Regions from separate parts of the Streptomyces sp. NPDC097640 genome, predicted to be linked through region 2. Evidence: predicted binding sites of a transcription regulator. Region 2 holds the regulator's gene; the other holds the start of a gene.
What was found. Region 2 encodes HspR, which represses chaperone genes until heat shock. Its sites were predicted from a motif close to TTGAGNNNNNNNNNCTCAA; they were not measured.
Positions count from the first base shown of each region.

Region 1: lon (endopeptidase La) is a predicted target of HspR. The motif match lies at 2,776-2,794, and genes of this name have one in related genera.

Region 1 is NZ_JBEOSB010000008.1:326,999-337,154, reverse strand. It holds gene ABTY62_RS15445 (Uma2 family endonuclease) at 1-200, opposite strand, end outside; gene lon (endopeptidase La) at 333-2,753, opposite strand; gene ABTY62_RS15435 (6-pyruvoyl trahydropterin synthase family protein) at 2,972-3,337, shown strand; gene ABTY62_RS15430 (7-carboxy-7-deazaguanine synthase QueE) at 3,438-4,118, shown strand; gene folE (GTP cyclohydrolase I) at 4,120-4,716, shown strand; gene guaB (IMP dehydrogenase) at 4,771-5,934, shown strand; gene purB (adenylosuccinate lyase) at 5,931-7,304, shown strand; gene ABTY62_RS15410 (adenylosuccinate synthetase) at 7,301-8,320, shown strand; gene ABTY62_RS15405 (phosphoribosyltransferase) at 8,317-8,844, shown strand; gene ABTY62_RS15400 (HAD family hydrolase) at 8,841-9,509, shown strand; gene queC (7-cyano-7-deazaguanine synthase QueC) at 9,566-10,156, opposite strand, start outside.
Region 2 is NZ_JBEOSB010000029.1:123,096-133,251, forward strand. It holds gene dnaK (molecular chaperone DnaK) at 1-198, shown strand, start outside; gene grpE (nucleotide exchange factor GrpE) at 195-842, shown strand; gene dnaJ (molecular chaperone DnaJ) at 897-2,078, shown strand; gene ABTY62_RS36410 (heat shock protein transcriptional repressor HspR) at 2,083-2,547, shown strand; gene ABTY62_RS36415 (Uma2 family endonuclease) at 2,704-3,345, shown strand; gene ABTY62_RS36420 (DUF5753 domain-containing protein) at 3,453-4,196, shown strand; gene ABTY62_RS36425 (DUF397 domain-containing protein) at 4,207-4,404, shown strand; gene ABTY62_RS36430 (ABC transporter permease) at 4,495-5,283, opposite strand; gene ABTY62_RS36435 (ATP-binding cassette domain-containing protein) at 5,280-6,281, opposite strand; gene ABTY62_RS36440 (DUF4097 family beta strand repeat-containing protein) at 6,344-7,189, opposite strand; gene ABTY62_RS36445 (hypothetical protein) at 7,279-7,797, opposite strand; gene ABTY62_RS36450 (hypothetical protein) at 8,067-8,189, shown strand; gene ABTY62_RS36455 (SDR family oxidoreductase) at 8,239-9,045, opposite strand; gene ABTY62_RS36460 (TetR/AcrR family transcriptional regulator) at 9,150-9,770, shown strand; gene ABTY62_RS36465 (RNA polymerase sigma factor) at 9,816-10,156, opposite strand, start outside.

The DNA of each region.
Region 1 (10,156 bases), on a different contig from region 2:
CGGTCTTCGAAAGCACGCACGATCCTCCGGATGACATGCCAGTGCACGTCCCGCTGCGGCGACATGAAGACGCCCCCCTCGACGATCTCAACCTTGTAGCCCTCGGGGACGTGGATCCGCTCCAGCCAGTCGAACAGCTCGTCCAGGCTGAGTTCGTCGCTGTCGGCCATCTCGATCCTGTCGGTCAGCTCGATGGTCACCGTGCGCTCCTCCCCGCTGCCGCGTTATCGCGTGCAGCCGCGCAGTACAACGATACGACGGCCCTCACGACACGCGTGGCCCGGAACTCCCGTGCGAACGGGAGCTCCGGGCCGGCGTACCGGTGGCGTCCGTCACGCCGCCACCGGGACCTCCGGGGCGGCCGGGGTGGCCGCCGGGGTGAGGGCCAGTTCCAGGACGCGGCGGACGTCCGAGACCGGGTGGACGTCGAGCTTGGCCAGGACCTCGGCGGGGACGTCGTCCAGGTCGGGCTCGTTGCGCTTGGGGATGATCACGGTGGTCACCCCGGCGCGGTGCGCCGCCAGCAGCTTCTGCTTGACGCCGCCGATCGGCAGCACCCGCCCGGTCAGCGAGACCTCGCCGGTCATCGCCACGTCCGGGCGCACCTGGCGGCCGGAGAGCAGCGAGGCCAGGGCCGTGGTCATGGTGATGCCCGCGCTCGGGCCGTCCTTGGGCACCGCGCCCGCCGGGACGTGCAGGTGGACGCCGCGCTCCTTCAGGTCACCGACCGGAAGCTCCAGCTCCGCGCCGTGCGAGCGGAGGAAGGACAGCGCGATCTGCGCGGACTCCTTCATCACGTCGCCCAGCTGGCCGGTGAGGGTCAGCCCCGCGCCGCCCGTCTCCGGGTCTGCCAGCGACGCCTCGACGAACAGCACGTCCCCGCCCGCGCCGGTGACCGCGAGCCCGGTCGCCACGCCCGGCACGGCGGTGCGCCGCTCGGCCGGGTCCTGGGCGGACTCGGGGGTGTGGTGCGGGCGGCCGATCAGCGGCCGCAGCTCGTCGGCGCCGATCGTGAAGGGCAGCTTCCGCTCGCCCAGCTCGTGCTGGGCCGCCACCTTGCGGAGCAGCCGCGCGATGGACCGCTCCAGGGTGCGTACGCCCGCCTCGCGGGTGTACTCGGCGGCCAGCCTGCGCAGCGCGTCCTCGGCCAGGGTCACCTCGCCCGGCTCCAGGCCGGCCCGCTCCAGCTGCCGCGGCAGCAGGTGGTCGCGGGCGATGGTGACCTTCTCGTCCTCGGTGTAGCCGTCCAGGCGCACCAGCTCCATGCGGTCGAGCAGCGCCTCGGGGATGGCCTCCAGGACGTTGGCCGTCGCGAGGAAGACCACGTCGCTCAGGTCGAGCTCGACCTCCAGGTAGTGGTCGCGGAAGGTGTGGTTCTGCGCCGGGTCCAGGACCTCCAGCAGGGCCGCGGCGGGGTCGCCGCGGTAGTCGGAGCCGACCTTGTCGATCTCGTCGAGGAGGACGACCGGGTTCATCGAGCCCGCCTCCTTGATGGCGCGCACGACCCGGCCGGGCAGCGCGCCGACGTAGGTACGCCGGTGGCCGCGGATCTCCGCCTCGTCGCGGACGCCGCCGAGCGCGACGCGCACGAACTTGCGCCCCATCGCGCGGGCGACCGACTCGCCGAGCGAGGTCTTGCCGACGCCGGGCGGGCCGACCAGGGCCAGCACCGCGCCGCCCCGCCGGCCGCCGACCACGCCAAGTCCCCGGTCGGCGCGGCGCTTGCGCACCGCCAGGTACTCGGTGATCCGCTCCTTGACGTCCTCCAGGCCCGCGTGGTCCGCGTCGAGCACGGCCTTGGCGCCGGTGATGTCGTACGCGTCCTCGGTGCGCTCGTTCCAGGGCAGCTCCAGGACGGTGTCCAGCCAGGTGCGGATCCAGCTGCCCTCGGGGCTCTGGTCGGAGGACCGCTCCAGCTTGTCGACCTCCTTGAGCGCGGCCTCCCGCACCTTCTCGGGAAGGTCGGCCGCCTCCACCCGGGCCCGGTAGTCGCCGGACTCGTCCTCCGGGTCGCCGTTGAGCTCGGCCAGCTCCTTGCGGACCGCCTCCAGCTGCCGCCGCAGCAGGAACTCGCGCTGCTGCTTGTCGACGCCCTCCTGGACGTCCTTGGCGATCGACTCGGCGACGTCCTGCTCGGCGAGGTGGTCGCTCAGCCAGCCCAGGGCCAGCTTCAGCCGCGCCACCGGGTCGGCCGTCTCCAGCAGCTCCACGCGCTGCTGGATGGAGAGGAACGGCGAGTAGCCGGAGTTGTCGGCCAGCTGGCCGACGTCGTCGATCTGCTGCACCCGGTCCACGACCTGCCAGGCGCCGCGCTTGCGCAGCCAGCTGGCGGCCAGGGCCTTGTACTCCTTCATCAGCTCGGTGACGGAGCCGGGCAGCGGGTCCGGGACGATCTCCTCGACCTGGGTGCCCTCCACCCACAGCGCGGCGCCGGGACCGGTGGTCCCCGCCCCTATCCGCACCCGGCGCACACCGCGGATCAGCGCGCCCGGGTCGCCGTCGGAGAGCCGGCCCACCTGCTCGATCGTGCCGAGCGTGCCGATGCCCGCGTAGGTCCCGTCGACGCGCGGCACCAGCAGCACGCGCGGCTTGCCGCCGCCGCTGCCGCTTGATCGGGCGGCGGCCTGTGCGGCCTCCACCGCGGCTCGTACCTCACTGTCGGACAGGTCCAGCGGCACCACCATGCCGGGCAGCACCACCTCGTCGTCGAGGGGCAGCACGGGCAGAGTGAGCGGTGTGGACATCGAAGCCATGATCTCCCCTTCGGCAGGCAAGTTGAGCTATGCAGACTCAATGCCTGGAGGCCCGCCGATGTTCCCGGCCCGTTGTTCGCTCTGAGCGATCAGCCCGGAGGCCGGATATTTCGGAACCCTCACCGCCGCTTCTCGGTGTCCCCTTCGGCCGCCCCACGGTGCGCGCCGTGATGTGTCGCCCCCGCGCTCGTCGCCACGATGTGCGCAGGAGGTCCGAGATGGCATTCAGGATCAGCAAGGAATTCCACTTCTCCGCCAGTCATCGGCTGGACGGGCTGGCCGAGGGGCATCCGTGCGGCCGGCTGCACGGCCACAACTACGTCGTCGCACTCGAGCTCGCCGCGGGGCCGGACGGCCTGGACCCGACCGGCTTCGTCCGGGACTACGGCGACCTGTCCGCGTTCAGCCGGTGGCTGGACGACGACGTGGACCACCGTCACCTCAACGATCTGCTCACCGATCGCAATCCCTCGGCGGAGAACCTCGCGCGGTGGCTGTACGAGCGCTGGCTGCCGCGGTTCCCGGAGCTGAGTTCCGTACGCGTCAGCGAGACGCCCAAGACATGGGCGGAGTACCGGCCGTGACGCGGGCGGGGGCGGCCGCGGGCGCGGGCAGGGGCGTGGGCGGAGGAGGTGATGCCGCTGTGGAACCGAAACTCGTCGTGAACGAGATCTTCGGCCCCACCTGAGCGCCGTACAGGGAGAGGGGCCCTCGGCGGGGCAGCGCTGCGCCTTTCTGCGGCTGGGCGGCTGCAACCTGGCGTGCCGCTGGTGCGACACCCCGTACACCTGGGACTGGACCGGTGTCGGCGACTCCGGGGTGGCCTACCGCCCCCGTGACGAGCTGCACCCGACGCCCTGGCGCGAGGTGCTGGAGCGGCTGCGGGCGTACGAGGTCCCCATGATCGTCGTCTCCGGCGGGGAACCGCTCAGCCAGCAGGCCCGGCTGCTGCCGCTGCTGCGGGCGCTCATCGACACCGGCCATCGCGTGGAGATCGAGAGCAACGGCACCGTCGTACCGCTGCCCGAGCTGGCCCGCCTCGGCGTGCGCTTCAACATCTCGCCCAAGCTGGCGCACTCCGGCGACCGGGAGGAGCGCCGGCTCGTGCCGGAGGCCCTGGCCGCGCTGGCGGCCGTGCCCGGGACCGCGTTCAAGTTCGTCTGCCGGACGCGGGACGACCTCGACGAGGTGGCGTCCATCGTCGACCGGTACGGCACCACCCCGGTGTGGATCATGCCGGAGGGCCAGACGCCACACGAGGTGGACCGGCACATCGCAGCCCTCGGCGACGACGTGGTCGCCCGTGGCTGGAATCTGACGACCAGACTGCATGTCGCCGTATGGGGTGACAGGAGGGGTGTGTGACATGAGCAGTGGAGCAGTGGAGGTGAACGGGACGGCGGAGGACCGCGACCGGATGCCGGACCCGCTGGAGGACGTGGCGCGCCGGCTCCTCCTCGAAATCGGCGAGAACCCGGACCGCGAGGGCCTGAAGGAGACCCCGGCCCGGTTCGCCCGCTGGTGGCGGGAGTTCAGCAACTACGACCCGGGCGAGGTCGGCACCCTGTTCCCGCTGCGCAACCAGGGGCAGATCGTCATGGTCTCCGACATCAACCTGTGGTCGCTGTGCGAGCACCACCTGCTGCCGTTCTCCTGCGCCGTCACCATCGCGTACCGGCCCGAGGGCGATGTGCTGGGCCTGTCGAAGTTCGCCCGGATCGCCCACCGCCACGCGCACCGGCTCCAGGTGCAGGAGCGGCTGGTCCGGGACATCGCCGAGGAGATCACCGCGGTGACCGGATCCTCCGATGTCGCGGTGGTGGCCCGCGGCGAGCACCTGTGCATGAGCATGCGCGGCATCCGCACCCCGGCGCTCATGACGTCCTCGGTGTTCAACGGGATCTTCCAGGATCACGGGCCGGCCCGCCAGGAGCTCGTGGCCGCCATCTTCCACGGACGGTGACGACCACCGGACCCGCACGTCAGGCACCCATCACCCCTCGCTCAAGGAGTGCACATGGCTCTGCGTGAAATCCGCACCGGACTCAGCCTGGACGATGTGCTGCTGGTCCCGCGGCACACCTCGGTGGTGAGCCGCTCGGCGACACACCTGGGCACCGAACTCGCCGCCGGAATCGAGCTGAGCGTCCCGGTGCTGTCCGCGAACACCCCGTGGTGCACCGGCGCCCGGTTGGCCGAGGCGATGGCGCGCGGCGGCGGCCTCGGCGTGGTGCACCGCATGCAGACCGCCGAGGACCAGGCCGCCGAGGTCGCGGCGGTCAAGGCGGCCGCGCCGCCCGGGCCCGGCGGGCCACAGGACCCGGCGCGTCCGACGGTCGACGCCGACGGGCGGCTGAGGGTGGCCGCCGCGGTCGGGGTGACGGACGACTGTCTGCGACGGGCCGCCCTGCTCGTCGAGGCCGGCGCGGATGTGCTGGTCACCGATGTGGCACACGGCCACGCCGATTACGTGATCAAGTCCGTCGAGGAGCTGCGGTCCCGCTTCCCGGGCACCACCCTGATCGCCGGGAACGTGGCCACCGCGGCCGGCACCCGGGATCTGATCGAGGCCGGCGCGGACGCGGTCAAGGTCGGCATCGGGCCCGGCGGCATCTGCACCACCCGCATCGTCGCCGGCAGCGGAGTGCCCCAGCTCACCGCGGTCCTCGACTGTGCCGAGGAGGCCGATCGCAGCGGGATCCCGGTCATCGCCGACGGTGGCATCAAGGCGCCCGGCGACCTGGTCAAGGCCCTGGCGGCGGGCGCGCGTTCGGTGATGCTCGGCAGCGCCCTGGCCGGGGCCGACGAGAGCGAGGCGAAGCTGGTCGAGCACGAGGGGCGGCGCGCCAAGGTCAGCACGGGGTTCGTCACCTTCGGCATGCGGCTGACCCTCAAGCGGGCGCGCGGGGAGCAGGTGAGCCGCGAGGAGCTGGACGAGTACACCCCCGAAGGCGTCGAGGCGACCTTCGCGTACACCGGCTCCCTCGCCGCCACCCTGCGGCCCTTCCTCGGGGGCCTGCGGTCCGGCATGAGCTACTCCGGCGCGCACTCCCTGGCCGAGCTGCGCGAGCGGGCCGAGTTCATCCGGATCACCCCGGCCGGCATGGCCGAGAGCCGCCCGCACGCGCTCCAGCGCGCCGACCAGGTCCCCCTGGACTACGCCACGGAGGCCACTGGATGACCACCCCCCTGGACAGCGGGCGGTACGGCACCGACGAGATGCGCGCGCTCTTCACCGACCGGGCCCGCTATCAGTTCTTCGTGACGGTCGAGGGCGCGCTCGCCGAGGCGCAGGGCCGGCACGGGGTGCTCCCGGCCGAGGCGGCGGAGCACATCGCGCGGCAGGCCCGCGACCACGTCTGCGACCTGGACCGGATCGCCGAGATCGAGGCGATGAGCCGGCACGAACTCTTCGCCGTGGTGCAGGAGTTCGCGGGAGCGTGCGAGCCGTACGGGCGGTACGTCCATCACGGCGCGACCAGCAGCGACGTCCTCGACACCACCATGGCCCTCCAGCTGGACGCCGCGATCGGCATCCTGCGGACCCGGCTGACCGCCCTGATGGCGGCCCTGCGCGACCGGATCGCCGCCGACGGGGATCAGGTGATGATCGGCCGCACCCATGGCCAGCACGCCCAGCCCATCACGCTCGGCTTCAAGCTGGCCATCGCGCTGGACCAGCTGACGCGCTGCCTGGCGCGGCTGGACGGGCTGCGGGACCGGGCCGTGATGGGCAAGGTGGCCGGCGCGGTCGGTTCCCTCGGCGGCCTGGGGCCGTCCGGGGTGCCCGTACAACACGAAGCGCTGGAGCGGCTCGGGCTGCCGGAGCCGCGGATCTGTGCCCAGGCCGTGGCCCGCGACCGGTACGCGGAGTTCGTGTGCTGGGCCGCCCTGACCGCCGCCTGCCTGGACAACCTGGCCACCGAGATCCGCAACCTTCAGCGCACCGAGATCGGCGAACTCGCCGAGTCCTTCGCCGAGGGCGACCAGATCGGCAGCTCGGCCATGCCGCACAAGCGCAACCCGGTCCGCAGCGAGCGGATCTGCTCGCTCGCCAGGCTGCTGCGCTCCGCGGTCGGCCCGGCCCTGGAGAACGTGGTCACCTGGCACGAGCGGGACCTGGCCAACTCGGCCAACGAGCGGTTCACCCTTCCCGAGAGCTGTGTGCTGCTCGACGAGATGCTGACCACCGCCACCGCGGTCGTCCGCGACCTGCGGGTCTTCCCCGACCGGATGGCGGAGAACCTGGCCCTGTCCCGCAACGCGCACCTCAGCGAGGCCGTCCTGCTCGCCCTGGTCGCGGGCGGCATGGACCGGCTGGCCGGCTACCGGCTGTTGCAGGAGGCCAGCTCGGCGGCCGCCCGGGACCGGCGCGACCTGCTCGCCGTGCTGGGCGAGGACCCGCGGGTCACCGCCGTCGTCCCGGCCTCGGAGCTGGCCTCCCTGGCGAAGGCCGCGGCCGACGTCGGGGCGTGTGCGGATCTCGCGCGCGAGACGGTATCGCGCGCCGAAGCGGCGATGCGCAACTCCGGATCAGGAGGACGGACATGACCTGCACGATCGTGGTGGGCGGTCAGTGGGGCGACGAGGCCAAGGGCAAGATCTCCAGCTATCTGGCGCTGCGTGACGACCCCGGCGTCGCGGTCCGCGCCGGGCTCGGCCCCGGCGCCGGACACACCGTGGTGCACGGCGGGCGGACCCTGCGGCTGCGGCAGGTGCCCAGCGCCGTGGTCAACCCCCGCACCCGGCTGCTCCTCGGCGCCGGCGTGCTCATCCGCCCCGAAGTGCTGCTGCGGGAGATCAAGGAGACCGGGGTCGGCGACCGCATCGGCGTCGACCACCGCGCCACCGTCATCGAACCCGGGCACGTCGAGGCCGAACAGGCCGACGCCGGGCTCCGCGACACGGTGCGCTCCACCGGCAGCGGGCATGGCCCGGCCCTCGCCGCCCGGGCCATGCGCGCGGCGCGCCGCGCGCAGGACGTGGCCGAACTCGCCCCGTATCTCACCGATGTGGCCGCCGAGGTGAACGCGGCGGTCGACGCCGGGGACGGGGTCCAGGTCGAGGGCACCAACGGGTTCGGCCTGTCCGTGCTGTACGGCAGCTACCCGTACACCGTCGGCAAGGACTCCACCGCGAGCACCGCCGCGGCCGACGTGGGCCTGGGGCCGCTCGCCGTCGACGAGGTGGTCCTGGTGTTCCGGGCCTACCCCACCCGGGTCGGCGCCGGCCCCTTCCCCACCGAGATCCCCGAGGAGGAGGCGGAGCGGCGCGGGATCGTGGAGTACGGCACGGTCACCGGGCGGCGCCGGCGCACCGGCACCTTCGACCTGGACCAGGCGCGGGAGGCCGTCCGGATCAACCGGCCGTCGCGGCTGGCGCTCACCTTCCTGGACCATGTGACCCCCGACGCCCTCGGCGTGCGCGGCGGGGCGCTGCCCGCGGAGGCCGCCGCGTTCGTCCGCCACGTCGAGAAGGGCCTGGGGCGGCCCGTGGATCTGATCGGCACCGGCCCCGCCAGCGACGACCTCATCGACCGATGGACGGCACAAGGAGGAGAACGATGAACGCGACCCCCACCTGGCGGCGCGCCAATCTGCTCACCATCGGCTGGTCCGAGATGGGCCGGATGCTGACCGGCCTGGCCCACGACATCAAGGAGAGCGGCTTCGCCCCCACGGTCATCGTGGGCATCGCCCGCGGCGGACTGCCGCCCGCCGTCACCCTGTCCAACCTGCTGGGGGTGACCGACTTCCGGATCCTGGGTATCCCCCGCAACACGACCAATTCCCGCTACAGCGAGAGAGGCGAGGCGGTGCTCGACTACATCACCCCGCAGCGCCCCGTGACCGGCGCCGACGTACTGATCGTCGACGACATCATGGGCGACGGCGGCACCATGGCACTGGCCGTGGACACCATCCGCGGGCTGGGTGCCGCGGAGATCCGCACGGCCGTGGTGGTGCGCAACGTGGGATCGCGGGGGCGCGCCGACTTCCAGGCCGTCGAGGTCGACGACTGGACGGTCTTCCCGTGGGAACTGCCGCCGGGGGCCGGGGACTCCACCACCGTCCTCGCGGCGCCGCGGTGAACCCCGGCACCACGGTCATCCTGGACCGGGACGGCACCCTCCTCGACTTCTACGAGATGTTCCACCAGTTCGTGCTCGATCTGCACCGCGATGAGCGGGTCTCGCCGCCGCCGCGCGAGGTGGTGCTCGGATACGCGTACTGGAAGGCCATCACCAGCGGCAGTCTGCACATCGGCGGGGTGCGGGTCCTGGACCGGGTGGACGATGTGGCCCACCGCTATATGGCACACGGCACGCTCTACGAGGGTGCCGTGCCCGCGATCACCGCCCTGTTCGGCGCGGGGGTCCGGCTGGCGCTGGTGAGTTCCTGGGTCGGCACCGCGCCGACGGTCGAACTGCTGCGCAGGAACGGCGTGGGGCACTGCTTCGGGGAGGTCGTCACCCGCGACAACCTGCCCGGCCGGGGCGAGGAGGCCTCGGACGCGGACGTCAAGATCACGCTGGCCCGGCAGGCGCTGGTCCGGATCGGCCACCGCACGGACGACCGGCTGTTCGTGGTCGGGGACACCGCGGCCGACGTGGCCCTCGGCCGCGGGCTGGACGCGGCCGTCGTGGGGGTGCGGACCGGAAACGGCCACATGCTGCCCGACGCCCCGCCCGAAGGGCCCGACACCATGCTGCCCTCGGTCGCCGGCCTGGTGGACGTGGTGCTGGGCCCGGGCTGACGGGTTCCTGCGGTGCCGAGGGCCGGGATCCGCGGAGGATCCCGGCCCCCGGCCGTTCAGGGCGCGGCGAACCGGGTCACGGCGTCCAGGTACTCCGTCGGGTCCTCCAGCCCGGCCATCTGGAACGCCTCCCGCCGCTCGTAGCAGGTCCCGCAGGTGCCGCAGTGCCGCTCGCCGCCCTTGTAGCAGGACCAGCTGGCCTCCAGCGGGGCCCCGAGCCGCATCCCGTGGGCGGCGATGTCCGCCTTGGACCAGGTGATGAACGGCGCCTCCACCGAGGGGGTGGGGAAACCCTCGTTGGCCACCGCCACCAGCTCGCGCAGCGCGGCGTGGAACGCGGGCCGGCAGTCCGGGTAGATGAAGTGGTCACCGGCGTGCATGCCCAGCGCCACCACCCCGGCCCGGTGCGCGACCCCCACCGCCACGGCGACGTTGGCCAGCACCGCGTTCCGGTTCGGCACGACGGTGGCCTTCATCGACTGCTCCGCGTAGTGGCCGTCGGGGACCGTCACACTGTCGTCCGTCAGCGCCGATCCGCCGAGCACCGAGCCGAGCCCGCTGAGGTCCACCACATGGTGCCGGGCCCCGTAGTGGGCCGCGATCCGGCGCGCCGAGTCGATCTCCCGGCGGTGCCGCTGGCCGTAGTC
Region 2 (10,156 bases):
GCCACCGAGAAGGTCGCGACCGTCAGCCAGAAGCTGGGCCAGGCGCTGTACGCCAACGCCCAGGCGGACGGCGCGGGCGCGCCCGGTGCCGCGGGCGCGGCCGCCGGTGACGGCCAGGCCAAGGCCGACGACGACGTCGTGGACGCCGAGATCGTGGACGACGAGAAGAGCGACAAGGGTCGGGGTGGTGCCGCGTGACGGAGGAGACCCCGGGCTTCGAGGAGCAGCCCGACGTCCCCTCCGAGGCCGCACAGACCCCTGACGATGCGGCCAAGGGTGCCGCCGGGTCCGCCGACAAGGCGGGCCCGGAGGCCCAGGCAGGGGACCTCGAGCAGGTGGCCATCCAGGCCCAGCTGGACCAGGTCCGTACGGCGCTGGGCGAGCGGACGGCAGACCTCCAGCGGCTCCAGGCGGAGTACCAGAACTATCGACGCCGGGTCGAGCGGGACCGGGTGACGGTCAAGGAGATCGCCGTGGCGAACCTCCTGACCGAGCTGCTGCCCGTGCTCGACGACATCGGCCGCGCTCGTGACCACGGTGAGCTCGTCGGCGGCTTCAAGTCCGTCGCCGAGTCGCTGGAGACGACCGCGTCCAAGATGGGCCTTCAGCAGTTCGGCGCGGAGGGCGAGCCCTTCGACCCGCTGGTGCACGAGGCGCTGATGCACTCGTATGCGCCGGACGTCACCGAAACCACGTGCGTGCAGATTCTGCAGCCGGGGTATCGAATCGGCGAGCGTACGATCCGCCCGGCGCGGGTCGCGGTCGCCGAGCCCCAGCCGGGCGCCCAGCCCAAGGGGGACGAGACGCCGGACGAGGAGAGCGGTGGCCCGGAAGAGGGCTGACGTTGATGACGTGGCTGACGTGACAGCGGTGGCAGGAGAGGAGGGACGTCGAGGATGAGCACCAAGGACTTCGTCGAGAAGGACTACTACAAAGTCCTCGGCGTCCCCAAGGACGCCACCGAGGCGGAGATCAAGAAGGCGTACCGGAAGCTCGCCCGCGAGTTCCACCCGGACGCCAACAAGGGCGACGCCAAGGCCGAGGAGCGCTTCAAGGAGATCTCCGAGGCGAACGACGTCCTGGGCGACCCCAAGCGCCGCAAGGAGTACGACGAGGCGCGCGCCCTGTTCGGCAACGGCGGCTTCCGCCCGGGGCCGGGCGCGGGCGGCACCGGCAACTTCAACTTCGATCTGGGCGACCTCTTCGGCGGCGCCCAGCCCGGGGGCGGAGCCGGTGGCGCGGGCGGCTTCGGTGGCGGCCTCGGGGACGTCTTCGGCGGCCTCTTCAACCGTGGCACCTCCACCCGTGCCCAGCCGCGCCGCGGCCAGGACATCGAGTCCGAGGTGACGCTGAGCTTCACCGAGGCGGTGGAGGGGGCCACGGTCCCGCTGCGGATGTCCAGCCAGGCTCCGTGCAAGGCGTGCTCGGGCACCGGCGACAAGAACGGCACCCCGCGGGTGTGCCCGACCTGCGTCGGCACCGGGCAGGTCAGCCGCGGCGGCGGGGGCGGCTTCTCGCTCACCGATCCGTGCGTGGACTGCCGGGGCCGCGGCCTGATAGCGCAGAACCCCTGCGAGACCTGCAAGGGCAGCGGCCGTGCCCGCAGCGCCCGCACCATGCAGGTCCGGATCCCCGCGGGCGTCAGCGACGGCCAGCGGATCCGGCTGCGCGGCAAGGGCGCCCCGGGCGAGACCGGCGGGCCGGCCGGCGATCTGTATGTGGTGGTCCATGTGGACCCCCACCCGGTCTTCGGCCGCAAGGGCGACAACCTCACCGTCACCGTGCCCGTCACCCTCCCGGAGGCGGCACTCGGCGGCGAGATCAAGGTCCCGACGCTCGGCGGCCCTCCGGTCACCCTGAAGCTGCCGGCCGGCACGCCCAACGGCCGCACGATGCGCGCCCGCGGCAAGGGCGCGGTGCGCAAGGACGGCACCCGCGGCGACCTGCTGGTCACCGTCGAGGTCACCGTCCCCAAGGACCTCAGCGACAAGGCGCGCGAGGCGCTGGAGTCGTACCGGGAGGCGACCGCGGGGGAGGACCCGCGGGCGGAGCTGTTCCAGTCCGCGAAGGGAGCGTGACCCGATGGAGACGTCTGGGCTCGGAGGCAGGAGCCGCAACCCGTACGAGCTGACCGACGAGTCGCCGGTGTACGTCATCTCGGTCGCCGCTCAGCTCTCCGGGCTGCACCCCCAGACCCTGCGCCAGTACGACCGGCTGGGCCTGGTCTCCCCCGACCGCACGGCCGGCCGCGGGCGCCGCTACTCGGCCCGCGACATCCAGCTGCTCCGCCAGGTGCAGCAGCTCTCCCAGGACGAGGGCATCAACCTCGCCGGCATCAAGCGCATCATCGAACTGGAGAACCAGGTCGCCGCCCTCCAGGAGCGCGTCGCCGAACTCCAGTCCGCGGTCGAGGGCGCGGCCGCGGCGATGCAGCAGCGCGAGGCCGCGGTCCACGCCTCCTACCGCCGCGACCTGGTCCCCTACGACCAGGTCCGGCAGACCAGCGCGCTGGTGGTGTGGCGTCCCAAGCCCAAGCGCTCGGAGTAGCGGCCGCGCGTTGCGCCCCGGCCTCGCCACGCTCACCCCATCGAGTGGCCCGGTGACCGATCCGTCGGTCACCGGGCCTCTTTTCTGCCAGCGTGACGGCGTTGTCCGTGCCGCACGGACGTTGCTGGCCCACACTTGAGGAGGAGGTGCTGCGCCATGACCGCTCTCGCCCACGAGGCGCCTACGACGATGGAGGTGCCTGAAGACATGCCCTGTCTTGAACTGGACGAGGCCCTGTGGCAGGCGTGGAAGTCCCTGGAACTCCCCGAGGGCTTTCACGCGGAGATTGTCGAGGGGTTCATCGAGGTGTCGCCCACCGGACGTTCCAGCCACGCCCGTGTCATCAACCGCCTGCGGCGGGCCTTGGAAAGGCACCTGGAGGGCAGCGAATTCGCGGTGCACCACGACTGGAACGTCATCCACGGGCGCAAGGCGTGGGTCCCCGACCTGTTCGTGGCGCCCGAGGACGACGAGGAGTTCCTCACCGAGGACGGCCTGGGCTTCGCCGCCTCCGCCGTGAAGCTCGTCGTCGAAGTCGTCTCCCCCGGCCACGAGAACCAGCAGCGCGACCGGGTCCGCAAGCGCCGCGCCTATGCGCGTGCGGGGATCCCCGTCTACGTCCTGATCGACGACCACGACAACCACGGCACGGTGACCGTGCTGACCTCCCCCTCCCCCGGCGAGGAAACGTACGCCGCCGCCATCCGCGTGCCGTACGGCACCGAGGTGCAGATCCCGGAGGGTCCGGTGAAGGGCTTCGCGATCACGGAGGACATCACCGGCCCGCGTGTGACGTGACGGCGCAGTCGACGGCGAGGCCACGTTCGGCGAGGGCCATGCGGCGTCGGTGCTCGGCGTGAACATCATGCGGGTACGTGACGGCGGGATCACCGAGGCGCTGGGTTATGGGCACCGGCCCCATCCAGATCAGCCATATCGAGGCCGGGCGTATCGGCGTCAGTGAGGAACGGCTGCGACGGCTGGCTGACAACTACCGCTGCACGGACGGCGAGCTGGTCGACGCGCTGACCGCCATGGCAGCCGAGCGCGTACGGGGGTGGTGGGAGGGCTACCGGGGCTTGCTCGAGTCGGCCTTGCTGGACATCGCTGCCCTGGAGTGGCATGCCCATGCGATGCGGACGCTGCGAGTCGTCCACATCCCTGGGCTGCTCCAGGCGGAATCCCATATGCGGGCGCTGTTCACCTACGCGCGATCGCCGGTCTCGGACCACGTCGAGGAGCTGATCGACTTCCGGCTGCGGCGCCGAGAAGTGCTCGACCGTGACGATCCGCCGGAGTACACGGCAACCATCCACGAGGCGGCTCTGCGCATGAAGGTCGGCGACCGAAGGGTTGCGCGGGAGCAGTTGGAGTACATCCTGGAAACGTCCGAACTACCCGGTGTCACCGTGCGAGTGATTCCCTTCGCTGCCGAGGGTTTCGCGGGCATGGGGGACTCCGTGCTCTACGCGACGGGGCCACTGCCCAGACTGGACACGGTGCAGATCGATCAGGTCCACGGCAGTGCCTTCCTGGACGGGGAAGCGCAACTGGAGCATTACCGGCACCGCCTGAGCGTTGCAGAGCAGGTGGCGCTCAACTCTGAGGAATCGCGAGACTTCATTCACCGCATCGGACGAGAACTCTGAAGGGTTGAACATGCACGACATCCCCTGGCGCAAGTCAAGCTTCTCCGGCAACGGGGTGAACAACGAATGCCTGGAAGTCGCCGCCGCCGACGGCGCGATACATCTGCGCGAGAGCGAAGCCCCCGGCACAGCCATACGCACGGCCCCGCGTCCGCTCGCGGCCTTCATCCGGGCAACCAAGGCGGGGGAGTTCGACCACTTGCGGTGATGCGGCAGCGCGGGCCAAGCCCAAGCGGCCCGGTGACCGATCCGTCGGTCACCGGGCCGCTTTCTGTCGGCGTGAGGGCGTTGTCCTCGGCTACTTCGGGTCGCGGTTGAACGCGGCCTTCGACCAGCGGTAGCCGAGGGCTGTCAGGGCCAGGCACCAGGTGATGCTGATCCACCAGTTGTTGCCGATGTCGGTGCCGAGGAGGAGTCCGCGGATGGTCTCGATGGTGGGGGTGAAGGGCTGGTACTCGGCGATGGGCTGGAACCACCCCGGCATGGCGTCGATGGGGACGAAGGTGCTGGAGATGAGGGGGAGGAAGATCAGTGGCATGGCGTTGTTGCTGGCGGCTTCGGCGCTGGGGCTGACCATGCCCATGCCGACGGCGATCCAGGTGAGTGCCAGGGCGAACAGTGCGAGGAGACCGATTGCCGCGAGCCAGTTCAGGAGGGTGGCGTTGGTGGAGCGGAAGCCGATGGCCACGCCGACGGCGCCGACGAGGATCACGCTGGCGATGGCTTGGAGGACGCTGCCGATGACGTGGCCGATGAGTATGGAGCCGCGGTGGATGGCCATGGTGCGGAAGCGGGCGATGATGCCCTCGGTCATGTCCATGGAGACGGAGACGGCGGTGCCGATGGTGGTGCTGCCGATCGTCATCAGCAGGAGCCCGGGGACGAGATAGGCGATGTATGCGGAGCGGTCGGCGCCGCCGCCGATGCCCGCGCTCATGGTGTCGCCGAAGATGTAGACGAACAGCAGCAGCATCATGATCGGCGTCAGCAGCAGATTCAGGGTCATCGACGGGTAGCGCCGCGCGTGCAGGAGGTTGCGCCGCAGCATCGTCGACGAGTCGCGCACGGCGACGGAGAGGGCGCTCATCGGACTGTCTCCTTGGGCTGGTTGGGGATGGTGGTGGTGCCGGTGAGGGCGAAGAAGACGTCGTCGAGGTCGGGGGTGTGGACGGTGAGTTCGTCGGCTTCGATGCCGGCGGTGTCGAGCCAGTCGAGGATGGAGCGCAGTTCGCGTTGGCTGCCGTCGCTGGGGATCTGGAGCGACAGCGCCTCGTCGTCCCGGGTGGCCTCGCGGAGCGTGGTGGCGGCGGACTGATACGCGCCGGGGTCGGTGAAGCGGAGCCGGATGTGTCCGCCGGGGATCAGTCGCTTCAGCTCCTCCGCAGTGCCTTCGGCGGCGATCTTGCCGTCGTTCAGGACGGCGATGCGGTTGGCGAGTTCATCGGCCTCATCCAGGTATTGGGTGGTGAGGAAGACGGTGACGCCGTCGGTGACGAGTTCGCGGATGATCTGCCACATGTTGTGGCGGGAGCGTGGGTCGAGGCCGGTGGTGGGTTCGTCGAGGAAGATGATGCGTGGGTTGCCGACCAGGGTCATGGCAATATCCAGGCGGCGTTTCATGCCGCCGGAGTAGGTGGAGGCGGGCTTCTTCGCGGCCTCGACCAGGTCGAAGCGCTCCAGCAGTTCGGCGGCAACCCGCCGCCCCTCGCGCTTGGACAGGTGGTGCAGGTCGGCCATGAGGAGCATGTTCTCCTCGCCGGTGATCAGGCCGTCGACGGCCGAGAACTGCCCGGTGACACCGATCGCGGCACGCACCCCGTCCGGTGACGTGGCGAGGTCGTGGCCCGCGACCTGAGCCTGCCCGCCGTCGGCTGAGATGAGCGTGGAGAGGATCTTCACGGCGGTGGTCTTGCCGGCGCCGTTGGGCCCGAGCAGCGCGAACACGGACCCGGCCGGGATGTGCAGATCGATGCCGTCGAGGACGGTCTTGTCGCCGTACGACTTGCGCAGACCGACGGTGGAGATGGCGGCCGGCGACTGCGGACCATCGCCCCGACTGGATGTGGACATGACAGAAGAAGGCATGAGGCCCTCCCATTCGAAGGCAGAAGTGATGGGGGGAGTGCGCGAGTTGGCGGGGCCGGTGCTCAGGCCTTGGCGCGGAGGACATCGATGTTGCCGTACCGGGTGCGGGCGCGGACCTCGACGGTGTCCTCGGCCTTCTCCGGGCTCTCGGAGGCGGTGAGCGTGTTGCGCACCTGCCCGGAGCCGGAGCTGGCGTCGATCCAGGCGGCCGTGCCCTCGCGGATGCCGACCTCGATGGAGCCGAAGGAGGTCTCCAACTGGACGGTGCCACGGGCCACGTCGGCGACGCGCAGGGTGCCGTGGGCGGTGGTGGCGACGACCGAGCCCTCGGCGCGCGCGATGTCGATGGCGCCGTGGGCGCCGCTCACCCGCAGGTCGCCGCTCGCGGCCCCGACGGTCGTGGAACCGTGCGAGTTCTTCAGGACGGCGGAGCCGTCGACGAAGCCGACGCGCACGCTGCCGGTGCTGGTGGTGATCTCGGCCATGCCCTCGATCCGGTCGACGGTGATCGAGCCGTGGGAGGCGGTCAGCTTCAGTGGCCCGGTGGTGTCGAGGCGGACGTCACCGGCCGAGGTCTTCACCCGGGCCTCGCCGAGCCGGCCCTCGCCGAGCACCTGGGCCCAGGCACCGGTCATGTCGATGCGTGAGCCCGTGGGCAGTTCGACCGTCACATCGACGACGCCGGGGCGGCGAAGCGAACTGCGGTGCTTGGGGGTCCTGACGGTCAGGGTGCCGCTCGCGTACGTGACCTCGGCCTGCTCGGCGGCGCGCACGTCCCGGTCCTTCTTCGGGTCGCGGGGCTGCACCTCGACGACGGTGTCGATGCGGTCGCTCGCGGTGAAGCGGATCGAGCCGGCCTCCACGTGGGCGGTGACGGAGATCGCTTCGGGAGTGTCGAAAGAAGGCATGGCTGTCCCGTCCTCTTGGGTCTTGGTGGCGTCCCTGCTGGTGGGACGTGGTGTGTGAGTGAAGTGGTGCGGGCGGGCGGGCGGCGCGGCTAGCGCACCCAGCCCGTGAAGCTCTGTCCGACGCTGTGGGTCTTCGTCGTCGTACGGGGCCGGGTGCCGCCGTCGACCGCGGCCGACACGGCCCGCACCAGCCACGCGTTGACCGACAGGCCCTCGCGGCTCGCGGCCTCCTCGGCGCGGGCCTTGAGGTGGGCCGGCAGCCGCAGATTGACGCGGGCGGTGCCACCCTCGTCACCGTCGGCCGGGGCCGGGGGGCTGAGCGGTTCGGCGGGCGCGGTCGGCTCCGCGGGGACGCTGCTTTCGGCGGGCGGCAGTGTCACCACGAAGTCGGGGTCCAGCCCGCGCAGCCGTACGTCGACCGAGCCGGGGGCGAGCTCGCGGGTGATCTCGTCCACCGCGGCGGAGAGCACGTTGAGCATGGTCAGCCGGGTCGCCGACTCCAGGGGGGCGGTGAGCCGCTCGGCCAGCTCGCGGGCGTCCTCCCCGCCGGCTTCGGCGGCCACCGCGAGTTCGCGGCGGAGGGTGTCGACATACGGGGTGAGGTCCATGACGTCATCATGGCATCACTGTGGCGCCACATGCAAGGCCCGGTGATGCCTGGCGTGGGGTGGATTCGAGGAAGGCTGCCTTGAACTGCGGAAACGTGGCAGGTGGAGGCCTGGGCCATGGTGGCGCCATGCGCGCTCATGTGCTTTGAGGGGCCTGGAATGGCGCCGCTTGGCGCCGCTTGGCGCTGCTTGGCACCGCTTGGCTCCGGATGGCGTCAAGCGGTGCCACCTGGTGTCATGTGGCGCCATGTGATGTCCCGACCCGGTCGATGACCGTGTTCGAGGACGAGCGGCAGGCCCGCGCGGTCACCCCGCCCGCCGTCGGCTGGACGACACCCGGCGTCGCCATCGAGTCCGTCGAGTTCCGCCGCGTGGCCGTCGCCGTCCCCTGACGGCGACGGGCCCGTCACCTGAGTCGGCGTGTCGCCGTCCCGTTCGGGGTCAGGTGAGCGTCTCGCCGCCGTCGACGGTGATGACCTGGCCGGTGACGTAGTTGTTGGCCATGAGGAAGAGGGCCGAGGCCGCGGCTTCTTCGGCGGTGCCGAAGCGGCCGAGGGGTGCGGTCGATCCGGCGGCGGCGATCGCGTCGTCGGAGTCCAGCCCCGGCAGCGAGCGCAGGAGCGGGGTGTCGATCCGGCCGAAGCGGACGGTGTTCACACGCAGCCGTGCGGGGGCGAGCTCCACGGCGAGGGCCTTGGTGAGGGTCTCCACGGCACCGCCGACCGACAGCGGGGCGGTCATTCCGGGCATGGGGCGGACCACGAGGATCCCCGAGCTGAATGTGAGCGAGCCTCCCGCGGGAAGCCGGGTCGCTGCCGCGCGGGCGGCTGCGAAGGCCGGCCAGAGGCGGGAGTTGAAGGTGGTGCGGATGTCGTCCGCCGACAGCCCGGTCAGGGGGCCGGCGCCGCTGAGGCCGCCCGCGGTGAGGAGTGCGTGGTCGACGTGGCCCGCCCTGTCGAAGGCCTCGGCAAGGGTCCGCTCGTCGCCGCCGTCGCCGGTCACGCCCAGTACGGCGTCGTCGGGGTCCTCGGCGGGGTCCTCGGCCGGGCTCGCGCTGCGCACCCGGGCGACGGCGGCCCCGAGTCGGTCGGGGTCGCGGCCGATCAGTACGACGCGGGCGCCGACCGAACGCAGCAGGACGCCCGCGGCCAGCCCGATGCCCGAGCTTCCGCCGATGAGGACGGCGGTGGTGCCGGAGAGGGCGCTCGGCAGGGGCGAGCGAACGGGGATGGGAGTCGGAGTGTTCAAGGAAGGGCCTTCCGTCGGTCGAATAAACCATCTGGTTGTTTTATTGCTGGGGTCGATACTGCTGCCTGGGCGGAGGGCAGTCAACCGGATGGTTTAATTCGCTCATGGCCTATGACGCGGAGGACACCAGACGGCGGATCTTCGACGCCGCTGCCGCCGAGTTCGCTGAGCACGGCCTGGCGGGGGCCAGGGTCGACCGGATCGCGACGGTCGCCAGGGCCAACAAGCAGGCCATCTACCTGTACTACGGGGGCAAGGAGAAGCTGTTCGCCGCCATCCTGCGGGCGAAGCTCGAGGAGGTCCACGTCTGCGTCGCCGTCGATCCCGACGCGGTGGGCGAGTCGGTCGGGCAGCTCTTCGACTGGTACCAGGAACACCCGGAGCTGATCAGGCTGCTGCTGTGGGAGGCGCTGGAGGCGTCCGGCGAACCCGATGAGAGCGAGCGGGAGCGCCGTGACGGTTTCCGCGAGAAGGCTTGCCGGCTCGTGGACGGAGGCATGGCCCGCCACCTTCCGGAGGCCACACGCGTTCGCGCCGCGCAGGACCTGCTGTTCACCTTCATGGGACTGATCGCCTGGAACTTCGCGGTGCCCAGGATGTGCCGCATGATCCTGGACGAGGAGACCGACCAGGCCGCCCTTGCCCGCCGCCGCGAGACGGTGATCGAGGCCGCTCGCGCACTCGCCACCGCCGCTGGACGCCGCCACGGCGAGGTTTCGGAGTAACGGAACTCAGCCGAACCCACCCCCTGCGATGAGCCGACGGCGATGTCACCGAGGCGCGCAGCGGGCGGCCCGTTCCAGGAGGAGTTGGCGTTCGCGAGCGTTGTGGGTCTGGGTGGCCGCTCGCTCGAACTCGGCGCGGGCTTCCGCCGGGCGGCCCAGGCGTTCCAGGAGGTCGCCGCGGACGCTGGGGAGCAGGTGGTAGTCCTTCAGGGCCGGGTCCTCGGTGAGGGCGTCGACGATGTCGAGGGCGGCCGCGGGGCCCTGGGACATGGCGACGGCGACGGCGCGGTTGAGCTCGATGACGGGGGAGGGGGTCAGGGTCATCAGCCGGCCGTACAGGGTGGCGATCGTGGTCCAGTCGGTGTCCTCGTAGCGGACCGCCTGCG